Regions from separate parts of the Kineococcus halophytocola genome, predicted to be linked through region 1. Evidence: riboswitches for the same ligand, from Rfam matches in the RefSeq annotation. Region 1 holds a riboswitch; each other region holds the start of a gene.
The links. A riboswitch is a leader RNA that binds a small molecule or an ion and turns the genes downstream of it on or off. The one in region 1 is predicted to bind S-adenosylmethionine.
Positions count from the first base shown of each region.

Region 2: linked by a shared signal. The riboswitch ahead of AB2L27_RS12995 (MetQ/NlpA family ABC transporter substrate-binding protein) and the one ahead of AB2L27_RS11040 (putative leader peptide) in region 1 are both predicted to bind S-adenosylmethionine.
Region 3: linked by a shared signal. The riboswitch ahead of sfnG (dimethylsulfone monooxygenase SfnG) and the one ahead of AB2L27_RS11040 (putative leader peptide) in region 1 are both predicted to bind S-adenosylmethionine.
Region 4: linked by a shared signal. The riboswitch ahead of AB2L27_RS19185 (O-acetylhomoserine aminocarboxypropyltransferase/cysteine synthase family protein) and the one ahead of AB2L27_RS11040 (putative leader peptide) in region 1 are both predicted to bind S-adenosylmethionine.

Region 1 is NZ_JBGFTU010000011.1:38,520-42,992, reverse strand. Features, by position in the region: gene AB2L27_RS11045 (FAD/NAD(P)-binding protein) at 1-1,914, opposite strand, end outside; gene AB2L27_RS11040 (putative leader peptide) at 1,985-2,077, opposite strand; SAM riboswitch class I at 2,085-2,179, opposite strand; gene AB2L27_RS11035 (ATP-grasp domain-containing protein) at 2,254-3,273, shown strand; gene AB2L27_RS11030 (NtaA/DmoA family FMN-dependent monooxygenase) at 3,260-4,473, opposite strand, start outside.
Region 2 is NZ_JBGFTU010000014.1:21,884-26,356, reverse strand. Features, by position in the region: gene AB2L27_RS13015 (aldose epimerase family protein) at 1-750, shown strand, start outside; gene AB2L27_RS13010 (GntR family transcriptional regulator) at 754-1,455, opposite strand; gene AB2L27_RS13005 (OsmC family protein) at 1,553-2,056, opposite strand; gene AB2L27_RS13000 (DUF7711 family protein) at 2,114-2,740, shown strand; SAM riboswitch class IV at 2,799-2,909, shown strand; gene AB2L27_RS12995 (MetQ/NlpA family ABC transporter substrate-binding protein) at 2,977-3,927, shown strand; gene AB2L27_RS12990 (methionine ABC transporter ATP-binding protein) at 3,924-4,473, shown strand, end outside.
Region 3 is NZ_JBGFTU010000019.1:1,032-5,504, reverse strand. Features, by position in the region: gene AB2L27_RS15595 (AAA family ATPase) at 1-342, shown strand, start outside; gene idi (isopentenyl-diphosphate Delta-isomerase) at 368-898, opposite strand; gene sfnG (dimethylsulfone monooxygenase SfnG) at 1,013-2,158, opposite strand; SAM riboswitch class I at 2,169-2,250, opposite strand; SAM riboswitch class IV at 2,429-2,538, shown strand; gene AB2L27_RS15580 (methionine ABC transporter ATP-binding protein) at 2,678-3,682, shown strand; gene AB2L27_RS15575 (methionine ABC transporter permease) at 3,679-4,422, shown strand; gene AB2L27_RS15570 (MetQ/NlpA family ABC transporter substrate-binding protein) at 4,412-4,473, shown strand, end outside.
Region 4 is NZ_JBGFTU010000032.1:9,959-14,431, forward strand. Features, by position in the region: gene AB2L27_RS19180 (LLM class flavin-dependent oxidoreductase) at 1-741, opposite strand, end outside; gene AB2L27_RS19185 (O-acetylhomoserine aminocarboxypropyltransferase/cysteine synthase family protein) at 741-2,051, opposite strand; SAM riboswitch class I at 2,163-2,269, opposite strand; gene AB2L27_RS19190 (NtaA/DmoA family FMN-dependent monooxygenase) at 2,337-3,449, shown strand; gene AB2L27_RS19195 (hypothetical protein) at 3,450-3,644, shown strand; gene AB2L27_RS19200 (LLM class F420-dependent oxidoreductase) at 3,646-4,473, opposite strand, start outside.

The DNA.
Region 1 (4,473 bases):
ATCGGACAGCGGTGCGGACGGCGCGGCGGCGGCTCGCAGCAGTTCGGCCGCCAGGCGGTCCGCGTGGCGGAACAGTTCCGCGTCGGTGCCGGGCCGGGCGAACGCGGCGGCCGACGCCTCCCCGCAGACCCAGGCGCCGGTGGCGAACCGGCGCGGGTGGGGCGCCCCGTCCGTCCCCACCAGCCGGGCCGACCGGTCCACGACCAGGCGACCGTTGGACCACCGCGACCCGTCGTCGGTGACGTCGTGGGCGCGGACCTCGCCCCGGTCGCGCAACCGGCCCAGCAGGACGTCGGACGTCCGTTCCACGTCCGGGACCGGCAACCGGGCTTCCACCAGCGCCTGGGCCCGGACCTCGTGCGGACCGCTGGTCGAACCGGCCGTGAAGGCGGCCGCCCCCGGGGTGGGGTCGGCCTCGACGTGGACGCCGGCGCCGAGGAACCGCACGAGCCCGGCGCGGGCCAGGGCGGCCAGCTGCCGGAGCCGGTGCGGCGGGGGGCCGCTGGCGACGTAGCTGAAGAACCCGTGCCACCAGCCGTCGAGGTCGACCGCCGCCGACCGGGCGTTCAGCCGGCCGGCCGCGTGCAGCGCGGCGGTGACGGCGTACGCGGACAGCACGGCCGCGAGCACCGCGGCGTCGGGGGAGAACCTCGGGTCGCCGCGCCGCGCGCGGTCGTCCTCGAGGTGCTCCAGGACGCGGGCGTGGACCTCCTCGCCCGAGGTCCCCCACCAGCCGTCGAGCGGGCGGTCGAGCTCGGCCGGGTCGAACCGGTCCGCGGGGTCCGGTACGGCGCGCCCGACGAGGGCGTCGAGTTCGGCCGAACCCCAGGCCGCCCGGGTGAACGCCTCGTCGAACTCCGCGGCCGGCAGGGTCGTCCGGTCCGGGTGGGACCGGAACAGCTCGCGGTAGTGCGCGCCCGCCATCTCCCGCGCGATGAGCGGCCAGAGGTCGGCGCGCAGGTCCAGCGGGGCGTCGCCGTGCTGGGCCGCCACGGCCTGCGCGGAGTAGAAGCGGGGGAGCCCCAGGTCGGTCGGGACCGGGTACTCGATCTTGGAGCGGTAGGGGACCCCGCGTCGGGACCCCACGTGCAACCGGGGTTCGCGGCCGCTGGGCCGGTAGTCCAGCGAACCGTCCGGGCGTTCGGTGAACCGGCCACCGCGACCCTCGGTGAGGCGCACCACGAGGTCGACGAAGGCCAGGCCCATGCCCACGACGACGACGTCCGCGCCGGGGCGCAGGACGTCGAGGTCCTGCTCGCTGGTGTACCCGGGGCGGACGTGGGCCAGCCCGTGGTCCCGGGCGAAACCGGCGGCGCGCCGCTCCCGGGGGCCGGGGCGTACGCCCAGGTGCCCCTGGGCCAGGAGCACGACGTCGACCGCGAGGGTTCCCGCCGTGCCGTCCAGGTGGAGCATCTGACCCCCGTCGGCGGGGTCGTCCGCGAGGTCCAGGACGGTCCGCAGGTGCCGGTGCACCCGGACCCCCGCCGGGAGGGCGGCCACCGTGCGGTCCCAGGCGTCGGCGAAGTAGCGGCTGGCCAGGCGCCGGGAGGTGAAGGACGCCGGGCCGTGACCCAGCACCTCCTGGCGCAGCAGGTCGTCCCCGGCCGCGGTGGCCTCGCGCACCAGGTCGGCGCGGTGCTGCGCGACCCACTCCTCGAGCGAGGGTCCGCGCAGGACCGGGGCGGTGAGCCCGGTGACCGACGGGTCGGGCAGGACGGTGACGTCGGCGGCGCGGGAGTTCATCCACAGCAACGGGTCCTGCGCCGCGCGCCAGACCCGGCCGGCGCCGGAGTCGAAGGGGTCGACGACGTGGACCTCGAGCGGGCGCCCGCCGGCGTGGGCCGCGAGGCGCTGCAGCAGGACGAGGGTGCGCGGGCCGGCGCCGACGACGCCGACACGGGTGGGACGAGACACGAGGGCTCCCGGGGAGGTGCCGCGAGGGCACGGGGTGACGTCCGCGGGTACGGCCGCGACGGACGGGGGGTCAGCGCCCGGGACAGACCGCCGAACTCAGGCGACCGAGGTCCACGTGCCGGCGGCGGACGAGCGGGGACCGGGGTGCGGTGCGTTCACTCACGGGTCGACTCCCATCGGTCCTGGCGGAAGCACCCGCGCCTGATCGCTCAGGGGGTTGCTGCGGCGTCGACGAGCCAGGCCTCTCGGCCGCTCTGGATGGACGGTGCGAAAATACCCCACGCAGGCTCCGGGCGGCAAACCCCGCCCGGGTACCCGACCGCAGGACCGGAGGCACCGATGACCACCGAGACGCGCACCGCACCGGCGGCCCCCACGCGGGCGGGCTGGTCGCTCGAGGTCGGCGGGGAACCCCGGGTGCACGTCCTGCACGACAACCCCGACTGGTTCGCGCCGTTCGCGGCCGCGTTCGCGGCCGCGGGGGTGCCGTTCCAGGAGGTGCTGCTCACCGACGGGTCGATCGACCTCGACGCCGAACCCGCCGCCGGCGTCTACTGGTCGCGCCTGAGCGCCTCCTCGCACACCCGCGGTCACGACCACGCCAAGGAGTTCACGCGGTCCGTCGTGGCCTGGCTGGAGGGCTGGGGGCGCCGCGTGGTCGGGGGATCGCACGTCGTCGAGCTCGAGGTGAGCAAGGTCCGCCAGCACGCGCTGCTGCGCCGCCACGGGATCGACGTCCCGCGCACGCTGGCCGTGTTCGGCCGGGACGACCTGGCCGTCCGGGCGCGACAGCTGCCGGCGCCGTTCATCACCAAGCACAACCAGGGCGGCAAGGGACTGGGTGTGCGGAGGTTCGACTCCCACGAGGAGTTCGAGACCTACGCGGCCTCCCCGGAGTTCGAGGAACCGGCGGACGGCGTGACGCTGCTGCAGGAGTTCCTGCGGACCGCCGGGCCGTTCGTCACGCGCGCGGAGTTCGTCGGTGGGCGGTTCGTGTACGCGGTCCGGGTGGACACCTCGACGGGCAGCTTCGAACTGTGCCCCGCCGACGCCTGCGAGGTGCCGGGGACGGTGGTCGAGCCGTTCGCCCTGCGCCCGGAGGTGACCGCCGACACCCCGGTCGTGCGCCGCTGCGCCGAGATGCTGCGGTCGGCCGGTCTGGAGATCGCGGGGGTCGAGTTCGCGGAGACGGTCGACGGTCGCGCTGTGGTCTACGACGTGAACACCAACACGAACTACAACCCCGCGGTGGAGGCGGTCGCCCCGGAGTCGGCCCCCGGGGCGATCGCCCGTCACCTCGGCGACCTGCTGCGCGCCGAGCGGTTCCACCGCCCGGCGACGGAGGTCAGCGCCGGGTGAGCGGGGCCCGCAGGCCCAGGTGCTCGCGCAGCGTCGTCCCCGCGTACTCGGTCGGGTAGGCCCCGCGGTCCTGCAGGGCGGGCACGAGCTGGTCGACGATCTCGTCCAGACCGCCCGGCACCAGGTAGGGCGTGATGTTGAACCCGTCGCTGGCGCCCGTGCGCACCCAGCGGGTGAGCTCGTCGGCCAGCTGCGAGGCGGTGCCGGCGAAACCGCGCTCGGAGGAGTTGTGGAGCACCAGTTCGCGCAGCGAGTACTTGTTCTCCTCCGCGATCGCCCGCCAGCGCTGCGCCAGCGCGCGGGCGTCGGCGCCGGCCCGGTGCGCGCCGCGGGTGCCGTCGATGTCGGTGATGACGGGGTCGTGCGCGGGCAGGGGCCCGTCGGGGTCGAGGTGCGAGAGGTCCTCGCCCCACACCTGCCCCACGAGGGACAGGGCGGTGGCCGGCGTGACCTGCTGCTCCAGGACCCAGCGCGCCTTCTCCTCGACCTCGGCCTCGTCGTCCGCCACGACGATCTGCGTCCCGGGCAGGACGAGCACGTCGCCTTCCGGGCGTCCGGCCGCGACGGTCCGCCGGCGGATGTCGTCGGCGAACTCCAGGGCGTCGGCGTGGTCCGTGCCGTGCCGGGAGAAGACGACGTCCGCCGTCCGCGCCGCGAAGTCGCGCCCCGCGGAGGAGTCACCGGCCTGGAACAGGACCGGGTGCTGCTGCGGGCTGCGCGGGACGGTCGGGGTGAACTCGACGTCGAAGACCCCGTCCTGGACGCGGACGGGCGTGAAACGCTCGCCGTCCCAGCTGTCCCACACCCGCTGCGCGGTCCGGACGAACCGTTCGGCGCGCTCGTAGCGGTCGGCGTGGTCGAGGTACCCGCCGCGCCGGAAGTTCGCCCCCGTCCAGGCGTTGTCGGTCGTGACCACGTTCCAGGCGGCGCGACCGCCGGAGAGGACGTCGAGCGAGGCGAGACGGCGCGCCAGGTCCGCGGGGTCGTTGTACGTCGTGTTCTGCGTCGCCACGAGACCGATGTGCGTCGTCAGACCGGCGAGGGTCGCGAGTTCGGTCAGGGCGTCGGGGCGGCCGACGACGTCGAGGTCGTGGATCTTCCCGCGCTGCTCCCGCAGGCGCAGGCCCTCGCCGAGGAAGAACGCGTCGAACAGCCCGCGCTCGGCCGTGCGGATCAACTGCGCGAACGTCGAGTGCGCCA
Region 2 (4,473 bases), on a different contig from region 1:
GAGGGTTTCGACCAGCGGGTGTGGAACGCGCAGGAGACCGAGGTCGACGGCGCCCCCGCGGTCCGGTTGTCCCTGACCAGCCCGGACGGTGACATGGGGTTCCCCGGCACGCTGGAGGTCTCCTGCACGTACTCGCTGCGCCAGGACGGCGAGCAGGTCGTGCTGCGCCTGGACCACCACGCCACCACCGACGCCCCGACCCCGGTGAACCTGACGAACCACGCCTACTTCGCCCTCGACGGGGCCGGCTCCGTGGAGGACCACGTGGTGCAGGTCGCGGCCTCGCGCTACCTGCCCGTGGACGAGGACCTCATCCCGACCGGCGAGCTGGCCCCGACGGCGGGCACCCCGTTCGACTTCTCCTCCCCCACCCGCGTCGGGGAGCACCTGCGCGACGCCGACGAGCAGCTGCTGCGCGCCGGGGGCTACGACCACTGCCTCGTCCTCGACGAGCCGGGCACGTTCCGCGAGGTGGGGTCGGTCTCGGGCCCGCGCTCGGGCCGCACGGTCCGGGTCCGCACCGACGCACCGGGGTTGCAGTTCTACACGGGCAACTTCCTCGACGGTTCCTGGCGGACCGCGCAGGGCCGGCCCGTCCGGCAGGGCGACGCGCTGTGCCTGGAGACCCAGCTCCTGCCCGACGCCGTGAACCAGCCGGCGCTCGCCGCCCTGGGGGAACCGGTGCTGCGGCCGGGCGAGGAGTTCGCCACGACGACCGAGTACCTCTTCACCACGTCGACCGCGGGCTGACCCCTAGCGGGCGGCGTCGGCGGCGGCGCTGTCCGCGACGGCCCGCGCCCGGACGGCCTGGAGGTGCTCGCGCATCCGCGCGGCCGCCTGCGAGCCGTCGCGGGTGCGCAGCGCCTCGACCACGGCGGCGTGCTCGGCGATGGCCGGCCCGGCGTCGGTGACCCCGCGACCGACCAGCCGGAGGCGGAACCGCTGGAGCTGACCGTTCAGCCCCTCGAAGGCGTCGGCGAGGAACCCGTTGCCGCCCGCGCGGTTCACGAGGCGGTGGAACTCGTGGTCGGCGCGGTGGTAGTCCTGGTAGTCGACGAAGGACGGCCCCGTGGGGGCGCACGTCATGCGCCGCACCGTGTCCGCCAGCTCCGCCAGGAGGGCCTCGTCGACGCGGGCGGCGGCCGCGGCGACGTTGTGGCACTCCAGCAGCAGGCGGGCGTCCATGAGCTGGTCGACCTCCTCGCGCGAGAGCAGCCCCGCGACGCGGTAGCCGCGCATGGCGACCCGTTCGACCAGGCCCGTGGACTCGATGCGCGCCATCGCCTCGCGCACCGGGGTCGGGGAGACGCCGAGCGTGCGGGCGAGGCCGTCGATGCTCAGGGCCTGCCCCGGCGCGGCGTTGCCGTCCATGAGCCAGGCCAGCAACGAGGCGTGGACGGAGTCGGCGAGCGATTCGCGCGCGGGCGGGGCCGGCGGCGCGGATCGGGTCCTCACGCCCTGATCGTAGCCAGCGGCCCGCGGGGGTGGGACCGTCGACGCGGTGGGCCGGCGGGTCCGGCCCTGCGCGTCGACGATCCGGGACCGGGGGGCGTCAGGCGCGCTGGACGGTGACCTTCGGCGGGGTCTGCAGGGTCTGGGCGATGACGCAGTAGCGCTCGGCCAGCGTGATCATCTTCTGCTCGGTCGCCTCGTCGGCGTCGGAGGTGAAGTCGAAGGTGATGGTCACGTCGGTGATGCCGACGGGCACCTCCCGGGCCACGCCCAGGGTGCCGCGGGCGTCCCAGTGCGCCTCGGCGGTCACGGAGGCGTTGCGCAGCTCGACGCCCATGGCGGTCGCGACGCTGCGCAGGGTCACCCCGGCGCACGCGGCGACGGCCTCGCAGAGCATGTCGGCCGAGCACGCCTCGGTGCCGTCCCCACCGGCGGCGGGGTGCAGGCCCGCGCGGGTCGTCCCGGCGAAGCCGTCGACCGAGACGCCGATGGACTGCCCGTCGAGCACGGCGACGGCCTTGGCCGGCACCAGCGCCTTGGCCGGGTCCTCCCGGTAGGAGTCCTTCAACGGCTTCTGCAGGGCCCTCAGCTCGGTCGAATCCACCGGCGCAGCTTAGGCCCGGTCCCGGCCCGACCCGCAACCTCTCCCACACTGGGGTCCGTGAAGTGGACCACCGCCCTGCGGACCCTCGAGGACGTCGCCGACCGCTGCGCGCACGTGAGCCGTCAGCCCGCCGGGATCGTGCGGCTGCGCGTGAGCGAGGCGTGGGTGTTCGGCGCGCTGCTCGGGCCCCGCCGCGACGACCTGCCGGACGCCGACGCCGTCCAGGTGGCGCTGGTGACGAACGCGGCCGAGGAGGACAGCGCCGCCGGCACCCGGCCACCGGCGGGCGGGCACTGGCTGGCCGCCTCCGGGCTGGAGACCAGACCGGTGGTGCTGTGGTTCCGGTCGGCGCAGGCGCCGGTGTGGAACCACGTCGTGGACCGGCCCGTGCGGTTCTGGACCGAGCACGACGGCCTGGACCACGACGTGCTCGTGCAGCTGCGCGCCGGGGACGGGGCCGCGCTGCGACCGGCGGCCCCCGCACCGGGCGAACTCGTCGAGCGCCTCGGGCGGGAACTGCGCGTGAGCCGGGAGGCGTTGCGCCGCAGCGCCGTGGAGTACGACGACAAGCGCTGGTCGCCGGGGTCGCCGGCCAAGCGGGGAGACGTCCTGGCCGACGCCGCCCTCGGGTACCTGGCCGTCGCCGACGCCCTGGACCGGGCGCGGGAGGCGGCCGCGGGCTGAGCGGGCCGGTCGCCGCGCCCGGCCCGGGCACCGCGTCACCGGTGCTACCGTTGCGGCAGGTCATGAGTGACAACGGCAAGCCCTGGCTCGTTGTCCGGCAACCCTCCCCCGCGGTGGGGTGCCCCAGGTGAGGACCTGGCCGGACGTCCCCGTCCGGCAAGCGCGGATCAACGGACACCGTCGAGCACGGGGTGCTGCGAGCCGCGCGCCCGCCGAACGACTCCCGGAGTGATCCCGTGTCCAACACCCCCGCCCTGCCCGACAAGCCCAAGCGCCGCGGCCTGCTCATCGGTGTGGTCGCCGCCGTCGTCGTCGCGATCGTCGTGGTCGTCGCCGTCGTCCTGGGTACCCGGGACGACAGCACCAGCACGAGCGCCGCCGGTGGCACCGGACCGACGACGGTGAAGATCGGCGTCGCCGACAAGTCCCTGAAGTACTGGACGCCCTACGTCGAGCTCGCCAAGTCCAGGTACGACGTCGACGTCGAGCTGATCAACTTCTCCGACTACACCCAGCCGAACCCGGCGCTGTCGCAGGACCAGCTGGACCTCAACCAGTTCCAGCACATCCAGTACCTCGCGAACTACAACGCGACCGCGGGCGACGACCTGCAGCCCATCGGCGCCACCGCCGTGTACCCGCTGCCGCTGTACTCCCTGACGGCGAAGTCCGTCGCCGAACTCCCCGCCGACGCCAAGGTCGCGATCCCGAACGACGCGATCAACGAGGCCCGTGGCCTCCTGGTCCTGCAGCAGGCCGGTCTGGTCACGCTGAAGGACGGCGGCACGGCGTTCTCCAAGACGAACGACATCGAGTCGTCCAAGGTCCAGGTGACCACCGTCGCCGCGGACCAGACCGCGAGCGCCCTGCAGTCCGGGTCCGTGGCCGCCGCGATCGTGAACAACAACTACGCCACCAAGGCGGGCCTGCCGGTCGAGGACATCATCGTCAAGGACGACCCGTCGTCCCCCGCCGCGGCGCCGTACGTGAACATCTTCACGGCCCGCAAGGCCGACGTCGGCAACCAGACGTACCTGGACCTGGCCGCGCTGTGGCACGACCCGGCCGTGCAGGAGGTCTTCCTGGAGGAGAACCCGGGCGCGGTCGTCCAGGACGTCCCGGCGGCGGACCTGCAGGCGGAGACGACGAAGGTCGAGGCCGACGCGAAGGCTGCCGCGGACAAGTGACGGCTCTCATCTCGCTGACGGACGTCAGCAAGAGCTTCGACCGTCGTGACGGTTCCACCGTCACGGCGGTCGACGCCGTTTCGCTGGAGGTCGAGACCGGCGAGGTCCTCGCGGTCATCGGCTACTCGGGAGCCGGGAAGTCGACCCTCGTCCGGTTGCTCAACGCGCTGGAGAAGCCGACGTCGGGCAGCGTCCTGGTCGCCGGGCAGGACCTCACGACGTTGTCCGAGGGGGAACTCCGGGCGGCCCGCTCGAAGATCGGGATGATCTTCCAGCAGTTCAACCTGTTCCGGTCCCGCACGGTCGCCGGGAACGTGGCCTACCCGTTGAAGGTCGCGGGCGGGAACAAGGCCGAACGCGACCGGCGCACCGCCGAGCTCCTCGACTTCGTGGGGTTGCTGGACCGGGCCCACTCCTACCCCGAGCAGTTGTCGGGCGGGCAGAAGCAGCGCGTCGGCATCGCGCGGGCACTGGCGACGAACCCGCCGCTGCTGCTGTGCGACGAGGCGACGAGCGCGCTGGACCCGGAGACGACGACCGAGGTCC
Region 3 (4,473 bases), on a different contig from region 1:
GAGACCCGCACCCGGGCGGCGCTGGAGGCGCTGGCCGAGCTGGCCCGGGACGTGCAGGTCGTGCTGCTGACCCACCACGCGGACGTGGCCGGTCAGGCCCGGGAGCTGGCGGCCGCGGGGGCCGCGGTGAGCGTCACGCAGCTGCCGGCCCCCTCGGCGGTGCCCACCGGGTCCACCGGGTCCGCCGGGGGTTCCGGGCGGCGGGACCGGGGCGGTGTCGACCAGCAGCTCGTGCGGGCGTGGGCGCGGGAGCAGGGGCACGCCGTCGGCGACCGCGGGCGGGTGAGCGAGGACCTGGTCCGCGCCTACCGGGCCGCGCACGACCTGGAGGAGACGGGCTGAGGTCCGTCCGGGTGCGGCGCGGCGCTCAGAACTCCTGCAGCTGCAGGCGCATCCACGGGCTGAACGGCCCGGGGTCGGCGGCGACCTCGGCGCGCAGGACGTCCAGGTCGACCCAGCGGGCGGCGTCCACCTCCGCCGGGTCCAGGGCCAGCTCGCCGTCCAGGCGGGCCCTGAAGACGGGGCAGACCTCGTTCTCCACCGTCCCGTCGGCCATGACCGCGCGGTAGCGGAACGTCGGCAGCAGGGGGGTGACGTCGGCCACGGGGGCGCCCAGCTCCTGCACCGAGCGCCGGGCCACGGCCTCGGCGGGGTCCTCCCCCGGGCCGGGGTGGCCGCAGAAGGAGTTCGTCCACACCCCCGGCCAGGTGCGCTTGACCGCCGCGCGCCGGGTCAGCAGCGTCCGTCCCGCCCCGTCGACGATCCAGCACGAGAACGCCAGGTGCAGGGGTGTGCTCGTGTGGTGCACGTCCGCCTTGGGCGCCGTGCCGCAGGGCGTGCCGTCCTCGGTGAGGAGGACGACCAGTTCGACGGTGGGGTCGGCCGGGGCGAGGGTCACCCCCGCACCGTAAGCCGTCGCCGCAGCCGCGGCGAGCACGGGAGGCCGACACGCCCGGTGCCCGCCCGGCCGGGCGGGCACCGGGGCCGGGGTCAGGCCGGGGTCGGGCCGGGGTCAGGCCGGGACGGGCTGGGTGGCCGCGACGACGGCCTCGTCGAGCTCGGCGCCGAGCTGGAGGTCCTCCCCCGCCGCCAGGCGCGCCTCGAGCTCGCGCACCCGCGGGATGACCAGCTCGCCGAACGCCTCGACCTCCTCCTTGACGTGCAGGAAACCGAGGAGCAGCAGGTCGACGCCGACGAGCCGGTAGGCCAGGACGCGACGCGCCACCTCCTCGGGGGTGCCGACGAGGCCGGTGCGGAACCCGTCGTTGTACTGGACGAGGTCGCGGAACTCGCTGTCGGCCCACATGCCCTTGCCGTCACCGGTGGCGTTGCCGGCCTCCTGCACGGCCGCGCCGAACCCCTCGACCTTGGTGCGGTCGGCCTTGGCGATGATCTCCTCGAGCACGGCCTCGGCCTCCTCGCGGGTCTCGCGCACGAGGGCGAAGCCGTTGAGGCCGAACCGGACGGTGCGGCCGTGCTGGGCGGCCTGGGCGGAGACCTCGCGCACGCCCTGGGCGGCGTCGGCCAGCGACTTGCCGTTCATGAAGTACCAGTCGCTGACCCGGCCGGCCATCGCCTGCGCGGCGGTGGAGTTCCCGCCCTGGAACAGCTCGGGGGCCGCCGTGGGCTGGGGGCGGAAGGTGATGTCGGTGGCGTTGAAGAAGTCCCCGGACTGGCTGTACCCGTCCTGGCTCCACACCCCGCGCAGGAGCTCGATGAACTCCTCGGACTGCTGGTAGCGGTCGTCGTGCTCGTGCCAGGTGACCCCGAGTTGTGTCGCCTCGTTCTTGAACCAGCCGGACACGATGTTCAGCGCGAGGCGGTTCTGGGTGAGTTCCTGCGTGGTCGCGGCGAACTTGGCGAGCACACCGGGGTGCCAGAAGAAGGGGTGGACGGCGGCGATGACCTTGAGCCGCTCGGTGGCCAGCAGCAGGGCCAGGGAGAACGAGGTCGACTCGTGCTGGGCGTCGGCGCCGTAGGAGGCGAGGTAGCGCACCTGGGTCAGCGCGTACTCGAACCCGACCCGTTCGGCGGCCCGGGCCACCTCGACGTTGTAGGCCGGGTCGTGGCTCGTGCGCTGCTCGATCGTCGAGACGACGAGACCGCCGGAGACGTTGGGGACCCAGTAGGCGAACTTCAGGGGCTCGTGCAGGGGCATCGCGGCGCGTCCTCCATCGGTCCTGGCGGTAGCACCCCCGTGGGTTGCTGCGGCGTCGTCGAGCCAGGTCTCTCAGCCGCTCTGGATGGGATCCCCCGCAGCGTACCCCCTCCTCCGGGCGAACGCGCCCGGCTCATTTCGGGACCAGTACGACGTTGTGCCGCAACGGATGTCGGAGACCCCCTTCCACCTCCTCCCCACCCCCTCCCCGGCCGCGGACGTGGCGGAAACGCTTGACGGGGATCTCCGGCGGCTGTCAGAGTCCCTGCAGGTCATGAGCGCCAGCGTCAAGCCCCGGCTCGCTGGCCGGCAACCCTGGTCCGTCACGGGGTGCTCCGGGTGAGGACCAGGTCCGCAGGGGTTGCGGACAAGGACGAACCAGGAGTTCCCGTGTCGATGGACTGTCGCCGCTCCCGCTGAGCGCACCCCTGCTCCCCCCTCCCCACCGGACCCGGCGTCGCGCCGGGCCCGCGACCTCCCCTGCCCGGCCCCCGCCGGCCCTGTCGCCCAGGAGACGACGTGATCGAACTGCGCCACCTCACCAAGACCTACGGGGAACCCCCGCGCACCACGACGGTCCTGGACCGCCTCGACCTCACCGTCCCCGCCGGCAGCATCACCGCCGTCGTGGGCCCCAGCGGTGCGGGCAAGAGCACGCTCGCGCAGTGCGTGACGCTGCTGACGCGCCCGACGTCGGGATCGGTCCTCGTGGGCGGCCAGGACCTCACCCGCCTGGGCGCGGACCGGCTGCGCGAGGCGCGGCGCCGCATCGGGACGATCTTCCAGTCCGACGGCCTGCAGACGCGGCGCACCGCCGCGCAGAACGTCGAACTCCCCCTGCGCTACCTCGGCGTCGTGACGCGCGACCGGCGGCGGCGGGTGGGTGAACTGCTCGAACGGGTCGGGCTGGCCGGGCTCGCCGACCGCTACCCGCACGAACTGTCCGGCGGGCAGCGCCAGCGCGTCGGGATCGCCCGCGCCCTGGCCCTGCGCCCCGGCGTCCTGCTCTCGGACGAGGCCACCTCGGGGCTGGACCCGCAGGCCACGGCCTCGATCACCGGCCTGCTGCGGGAACTGCGCGACGACCTCGGGCTGGCCATCCTGTTCATCACCCACGAGATGGACACCGTCGTCGACGTGGCCGACGCCGTCGCCCGCCTGGAGCACGGCCGCATCGTCGAGGCGGCCCCGCTCCTGGACGTGCTGCGGGACCCGGCCTCCCCCGTCGGGGCGGCCCTGCTGCCCCGCCGCGGGGTGGGGGACGCGCGCGGTCTGGCGGTCTGGGAGGTGCACTACCGCGGCGACGACGTGCCCGCCGACTGGCTGGCCGCCACGTCCCGCGAACTCGGCCGGGACCTGTCCCTGCTCGGGGCCTCGGTCGGGACCGTCGCCGGGCGCACCGTCGGGCACGCCACCGTCGGGGTCCCCGGAAGCGTCGACCCCGCCGTCCTCACCGCCGCGCTGGACCGCCGGGGACTGCACGCGCAGGCGCCGGCCCCGTCCCGGGAACTGGACCTCGTGTGAACACCCCGCTCGCGCAGATCCCCGCGCTCATCGCCCCCGCGCTCCTCGACACGCTGCTCATGGTCGGCATCGTCATGACGATCGTCGTCCTGCTCGGGGTGCCGATCGGCGTCCTCGTGCACAACCTCGCCCCCGGCGGGCTGCTGGAGAACCGCCCCGCGCACACCGTCCTGTCCTGGGTCGTCAGCACCGGCCGCTCGCTGCCGTTCCTCGTCCTCATGGCCGCGCTCGTGCCGTTCACCCGGTTCGTCACGGGCACGAACATCGGCATCCGCGCGGCCGTGGTCCCGATGGTCCTGGCCGGCACCGCGTTCTTCGCGCGCATCGTGGAGAACTCCCTGCGGTCGGTGCCGCCGCACCTCGTGGCGGTCGCCCAGGCCTCGGGAGCCTCACCGCTGCAGGTCATCACGACCGTGCAGCTGGCCGAGGCCACCCCCTCGATCATCGGCGGGTTCACCATCAACACCATCGCGATGATCGAGTACTCCGCGATCGCCGGGACCATCGGCGCCGGCGGCATCGGCTACGTCGCGGTCACCTACGGGTACCAGCGCTTCGACCACGCCGTGATGATCGCCACGATCGTCGTCCTCGTCGCGCTCGTCGCCCTCGTCCAGCTCACCGGTGACGCCCTCGCCCGCGCGGCCGACCCGCGCACCCGTCGCCGCCCCCGCACCACCTCGACCCCCACCCCCACCCGAACCCCCACCACGACGCAGGAGACGAGCCGTGTCCGCTGAGACCCGCGAACCCGCCACCGACGACCACGGTTTCGAACTCCGCACGCGACG
Region 4 (4,473 bases), on a different contig from region 1:
AACCTGCGCGACGTCGAGGGGGGCGAGGGCGAGCTGGACGTCCGAGCGCGTTCCTGCGAAAGCCAGCCCGCGCGGCGAACCCCCGGGGGAGACCAGCACGGGTTCTCCGCCGGCGAAGGGCAGCGCGTTGAGGGGACCGTCGAGGGCGAAGTGCTCGCCGCGGTGCTGGAAGGCGTCGATGCGCGACCCGTCGGCGAACCGCCCCGTGACGGGGTCGGCGACGAGGGCGCCGTCGTCCCAGCTGTGCCACAACCGGCGGACGACGTCGATCCACTCCTCCGCCCGGTCGTACGCGAGGTCGTGGGCGACGGGTTCGCGCCCGACGTGCCGGGCACTGCCCACGTCGGTGACGAGGTTCAGCCCGAACCGGTCGCCCGAGAGGTGCTGCAGCGTGGCGGCCTGCCGCGCGGCGAGGTAGGGCGGGGTGATCCCGGCGTTGACCGTGGGGACGACCCCGAGGTGGGTGGTCGCGGCGAACAGGTACGGCGCGAGCAGGAGCGGGTCGTGCTTCGGGCCGCCGTACGCCGCGCGCACCCGCAGGTCGAGCGTGGCCGGGTTCCCCAGCGAGACGGCATCTTCGACCACGACGAGGTCGAACCCGGCGCGTTCGAGGTCGCGGACGGCGTGGGCGTACAGGTCCGGGCGCGTCCAGTCGTCGTTCCACGCCTGGTAGTCCCGGCCCCAGCCCTGCGGGCCGAAGCCCCGGGAGAAGAAGTACCCGAAGTGCTGCAGCCGGCCCATCAGGACCCCACCTCCACCAGGGCGGGCTCGCGCGTGGCGGCCAGGGCCAGTTCGAGGTCGGCGAGGAGGTCGGCGGGTTCCTCCAGGCCGATCGACAGGCGCAGCAGCCCGGGCCAGATCCCCGTCTCGAGCCGTTCGGCCTCGGTGCGGTGCGCGTGCGTGGTGCTGGCCGGGTGGATGACGAGCGAGCATACGTCCCCCACGTGGGTCATCCGCGTGAACAGCTGCACGGCGTCCACGAACCGTTGTGCTGCAGTCCGTCCGCCGGCGAGCGTGACGGACAGGACCGCCCCGGTGCCGAGCGGCAGCAGACGCTGCGCGACGGCGTGGGACGGGTGGTCGGGCAGGGCCGCGTGGTCGACGGACACGACCTCGGGACGCTCCAGCAGCCAGCGGGCCAGGAGTTCGGCCGTGGCGCTCTGGCGGGCCACCCGCAGCGAGAGCGTCTCCAGGCCCTGCTGGACGAGGAACGCGTTGAACGGCGAGATGGCCGGTCCCAGGCGGGACGCGACGACACCGCGGGTGTGCTCGACGTAGGCCCGCCGCGGCCCGTACCGGTCGACCCAGCTCACCCCGCCGAGGACGCCGACCGGGGCGGTGAGGTGCTCGAACCCCGACCAGTCGAACCCCTCCCCCGTGACGACCACGCCCCCCAGGGCGGCGCCGTGACCGGCGAGGAACTTGCTGGCGGAGTGCACGACGACGTCGGCCCCGTGCTCGAGCGGGCGCAGCAGGTACGGCGTGGCGAAGGTGTTGTCCACGACGAGCGGGACGCCGTGGCGGTGGGCCACGGCGGCGACGGCCGGGACGTCGAGGACCGTGTTCTTGGGGTTGGCGATCGACTCGGCGAAGAACGCGCGCGTCGTGGGACGCACCAGCCGCTCCCAGTCCTCGGGACCGGCCGCGAAGTCGACGGTGATCCCGAGCCGGGCGAAGTTCTCCAGGAACAACCCGCGCGACCCCTCGTAGAGGTCCGCGGCGGCCACGAGGTGGTCCCCCGCCCCGAGGACCCCGAGCAGGGCGACCGTGAGGGCGGCCTGCCCCGTGCCGAGCAGCAGGGCGTCCGTCCCACCCTCGAGGGCGGCGAGCCGTCGTTCGACGGCGGCCGTCGTCGGGTTGCCCATGCGGGTGTAGACGAACCCGTCGTCCTCCCCGGCGAAGCGGGCCCGGGCCTGCTCGAAGTCGTCGAAGACGAACCCTGCCGTCAGGTGGACGGGGGTGACGCGGGCGCCCGTGACGGGATCGGGTTCGGTGCCGGCGTGGACCTGCCGGGTGGCGAAGGACAGGGGGGTGCTGGGGACGTGCGGCATCGCAGGGCCTTCCGGGGGCAGGACGGGTGAGGTGTCGGGGCGGTCAGGCCCGACAGGTCATCCCGGCGCTGCGCAGCAGGTCGATCACGAGACGCCGCGTCAGCGGTGCGTGCTCCATCGGTGGTCCTCTCCCATCGGTCCTGGCGGGAGCACCGACCCCGGCGGGGCGGTTGCTGCGGCGTCGACGAGCCAGGTCTCTCGGCCGCTCTGGATGGCCCCTCCAGTGGAGAGCACCGCGGCCCGGGCTGTCAAGCGCTTCACACGATCGGGGTAGCGTGCGGCGGCGTGATCCTCACGGCGATGCTCTTCTACCCCGGCGGCGAGCACCTCACGAGCTGGCGGCTGCCGGGCGGCCGGCCCGCCGACTACCTCTCGGTCGGCTACTACGAGGACTTCGCCCGGACCGCGGAGCGGGCCGGGTTCGCCGCGGTCTTCTACGCCGACGAGCTCTACGTGTGGGACCGGTTCCCGTCGGGGGTCGAGCACGTCGCGAACCTGCGCCCAGAGCCCTTCGGACTGCTCGGCGCGCTGACGCGGTGCACCGAACGGATCGGTCTCGTCGCGACGGTCTCCACCACGTACAACGAGCCGTTCCACACCGCTCGCCAGGTCGGGTCCCTGGACTTCCTCAGCTCCGGCCGCGCGGGCTGGAACCTCGTGACGTCCGCGAGCGACGAGGAGGCGCGCAACTTCGGCCTGGACCGCAACCTCGACCACGCGGCCCGGTACCGCCGCGGCGCGGAGTTCGTCGAGGTCGTCCACGGGTTGTGGGACAGCTGGGACGACGGGGCCGTGGCCCCGGACGTGGCGAGCGGCCGGTACGCCGACCCGGCCGGGATGCACGTGCTCGACCACGAGGGCGAGTTCTTCCGCGTGCGTGGTCCCCTGAACCTGCCCCGGCCACCCCAGGGGCGGCCCGTGCTGTTCCAGGCCGGGTCCTCCGAGGACGGCCGACGGCTGGCGGGACGGCACGCCGAGGCGGTCTTCGTCCCCGGGTCGGCCCCGCTGCCCGGCGCGCAACGTCTGTACGAGGACTACAAGTCCCGCGCCGTCGCGGCCGGCCGCGCGCGGTCCGACCTGCTGGTCCTGCCGGCCCTCTCCCCCGTCCTCGGCGCCACGACCGCGCAGGCGCGTGAACGGGTGGACGAGATCGAGGCCCTGACCCCGGACCGGCTGAGCCTGGACTGGCTGTCGCACCACCTCGGCGTGGACCTGTCCGACCGACCGCTCGACGAGGAGTTCCGGTTCGACTTCGCGGGCGGCTCGAACCAGGTCCAGACCGTGTACGAGGGGATCCGGAAGCTGGTGGACCGCGACCGGTTCACGCTGCGCGAGCTGTACCGCGTCATGCTGCGACGGCGGTTCCTGCCGGGGACCCCCGAGGAGGTGGCCGACTGAATGACCCAGCGGTTCACCTCCGGTGCGGCGGACGGGTTCACGCTCGCCTTCTCCTCCGTACCGCAGGGGGTTGAGGAGTTCGCCGAGCAGGTCGTGCCGCTGCTCGTGCGCCGCGGTGTGCTGGCCCCGGAACTGCGGTCGGCGACGCTGCGGGGCAACCTGGGCCTGCCGGTCCCCCGCAGCCGCTGGGCCTGACTCAGGCGCCGAGCTCGGCCAGCCGCGGGACGACCTGCTCACCGAACCGGCGGACGCTGCCGGGTTCGTAGTACCCCCGGAAACCGCCGTGGACGTGGGTCACGCCGAGCGCGGCGAACCCGCGGCACTTCTCGACGAACGCGTCGACGTCGGCCGGGTCGGCGACGTCCATGACGGTCCTCTCGATCTCGTCGTAGTCGCGGCCGACCTCCTCGCAGTGCCGCTTGAGGACGTCGAGCTTGTGCGCGACGTCGTCCATGCCGAAGAGGTTGCAGGCGTCGCCGTACTGGGCGACCAGGCGCAGGGTCTTCCGCTCTCCCCCACCGCCGATGAGGATCGGCGGGTGCGGGCGGCGCAGCACCGGCGGGCTGTTCAGAGTGCGCCCCAGCGTGTAGTGCGTCCCGGTGAAGGGTTCCTCCGAGTCCGACCACATCTGCCGGCAGATCCGCAGGGTCTCCTCGAGCCGCTCGAAGCGTTCAGCCGTCGGGGGGAAGGGCAGCCCGAGGCCGGTGGCCTCCTGCTCGAACCAGGCGGCGCCGATGCCGAGCCAAGCGCGCCCGCCGGAGAGGACGTCGAGGGTCGTGACGAGCTTGGCCAAGAGGCCGGGTTCCCGGTAGGTCACGGCGGTGACCCAGGCGAGGAGCTCGACCCGTTCGGTACGGGCCGCGATGAACCCGAGCGTCGTGTAGGCCTCCAGCATCGCGCGTTCGACGTCCCCGATGGGCGGGATCTGCCAGAGGTGGTCCATGACGCTGACGGAGCGGAAGCCGGACTCCTCGGCCTCGGTGACGACGCGGACCAGGTCCTCGCGCAGGGTGGCGGGGCCGCC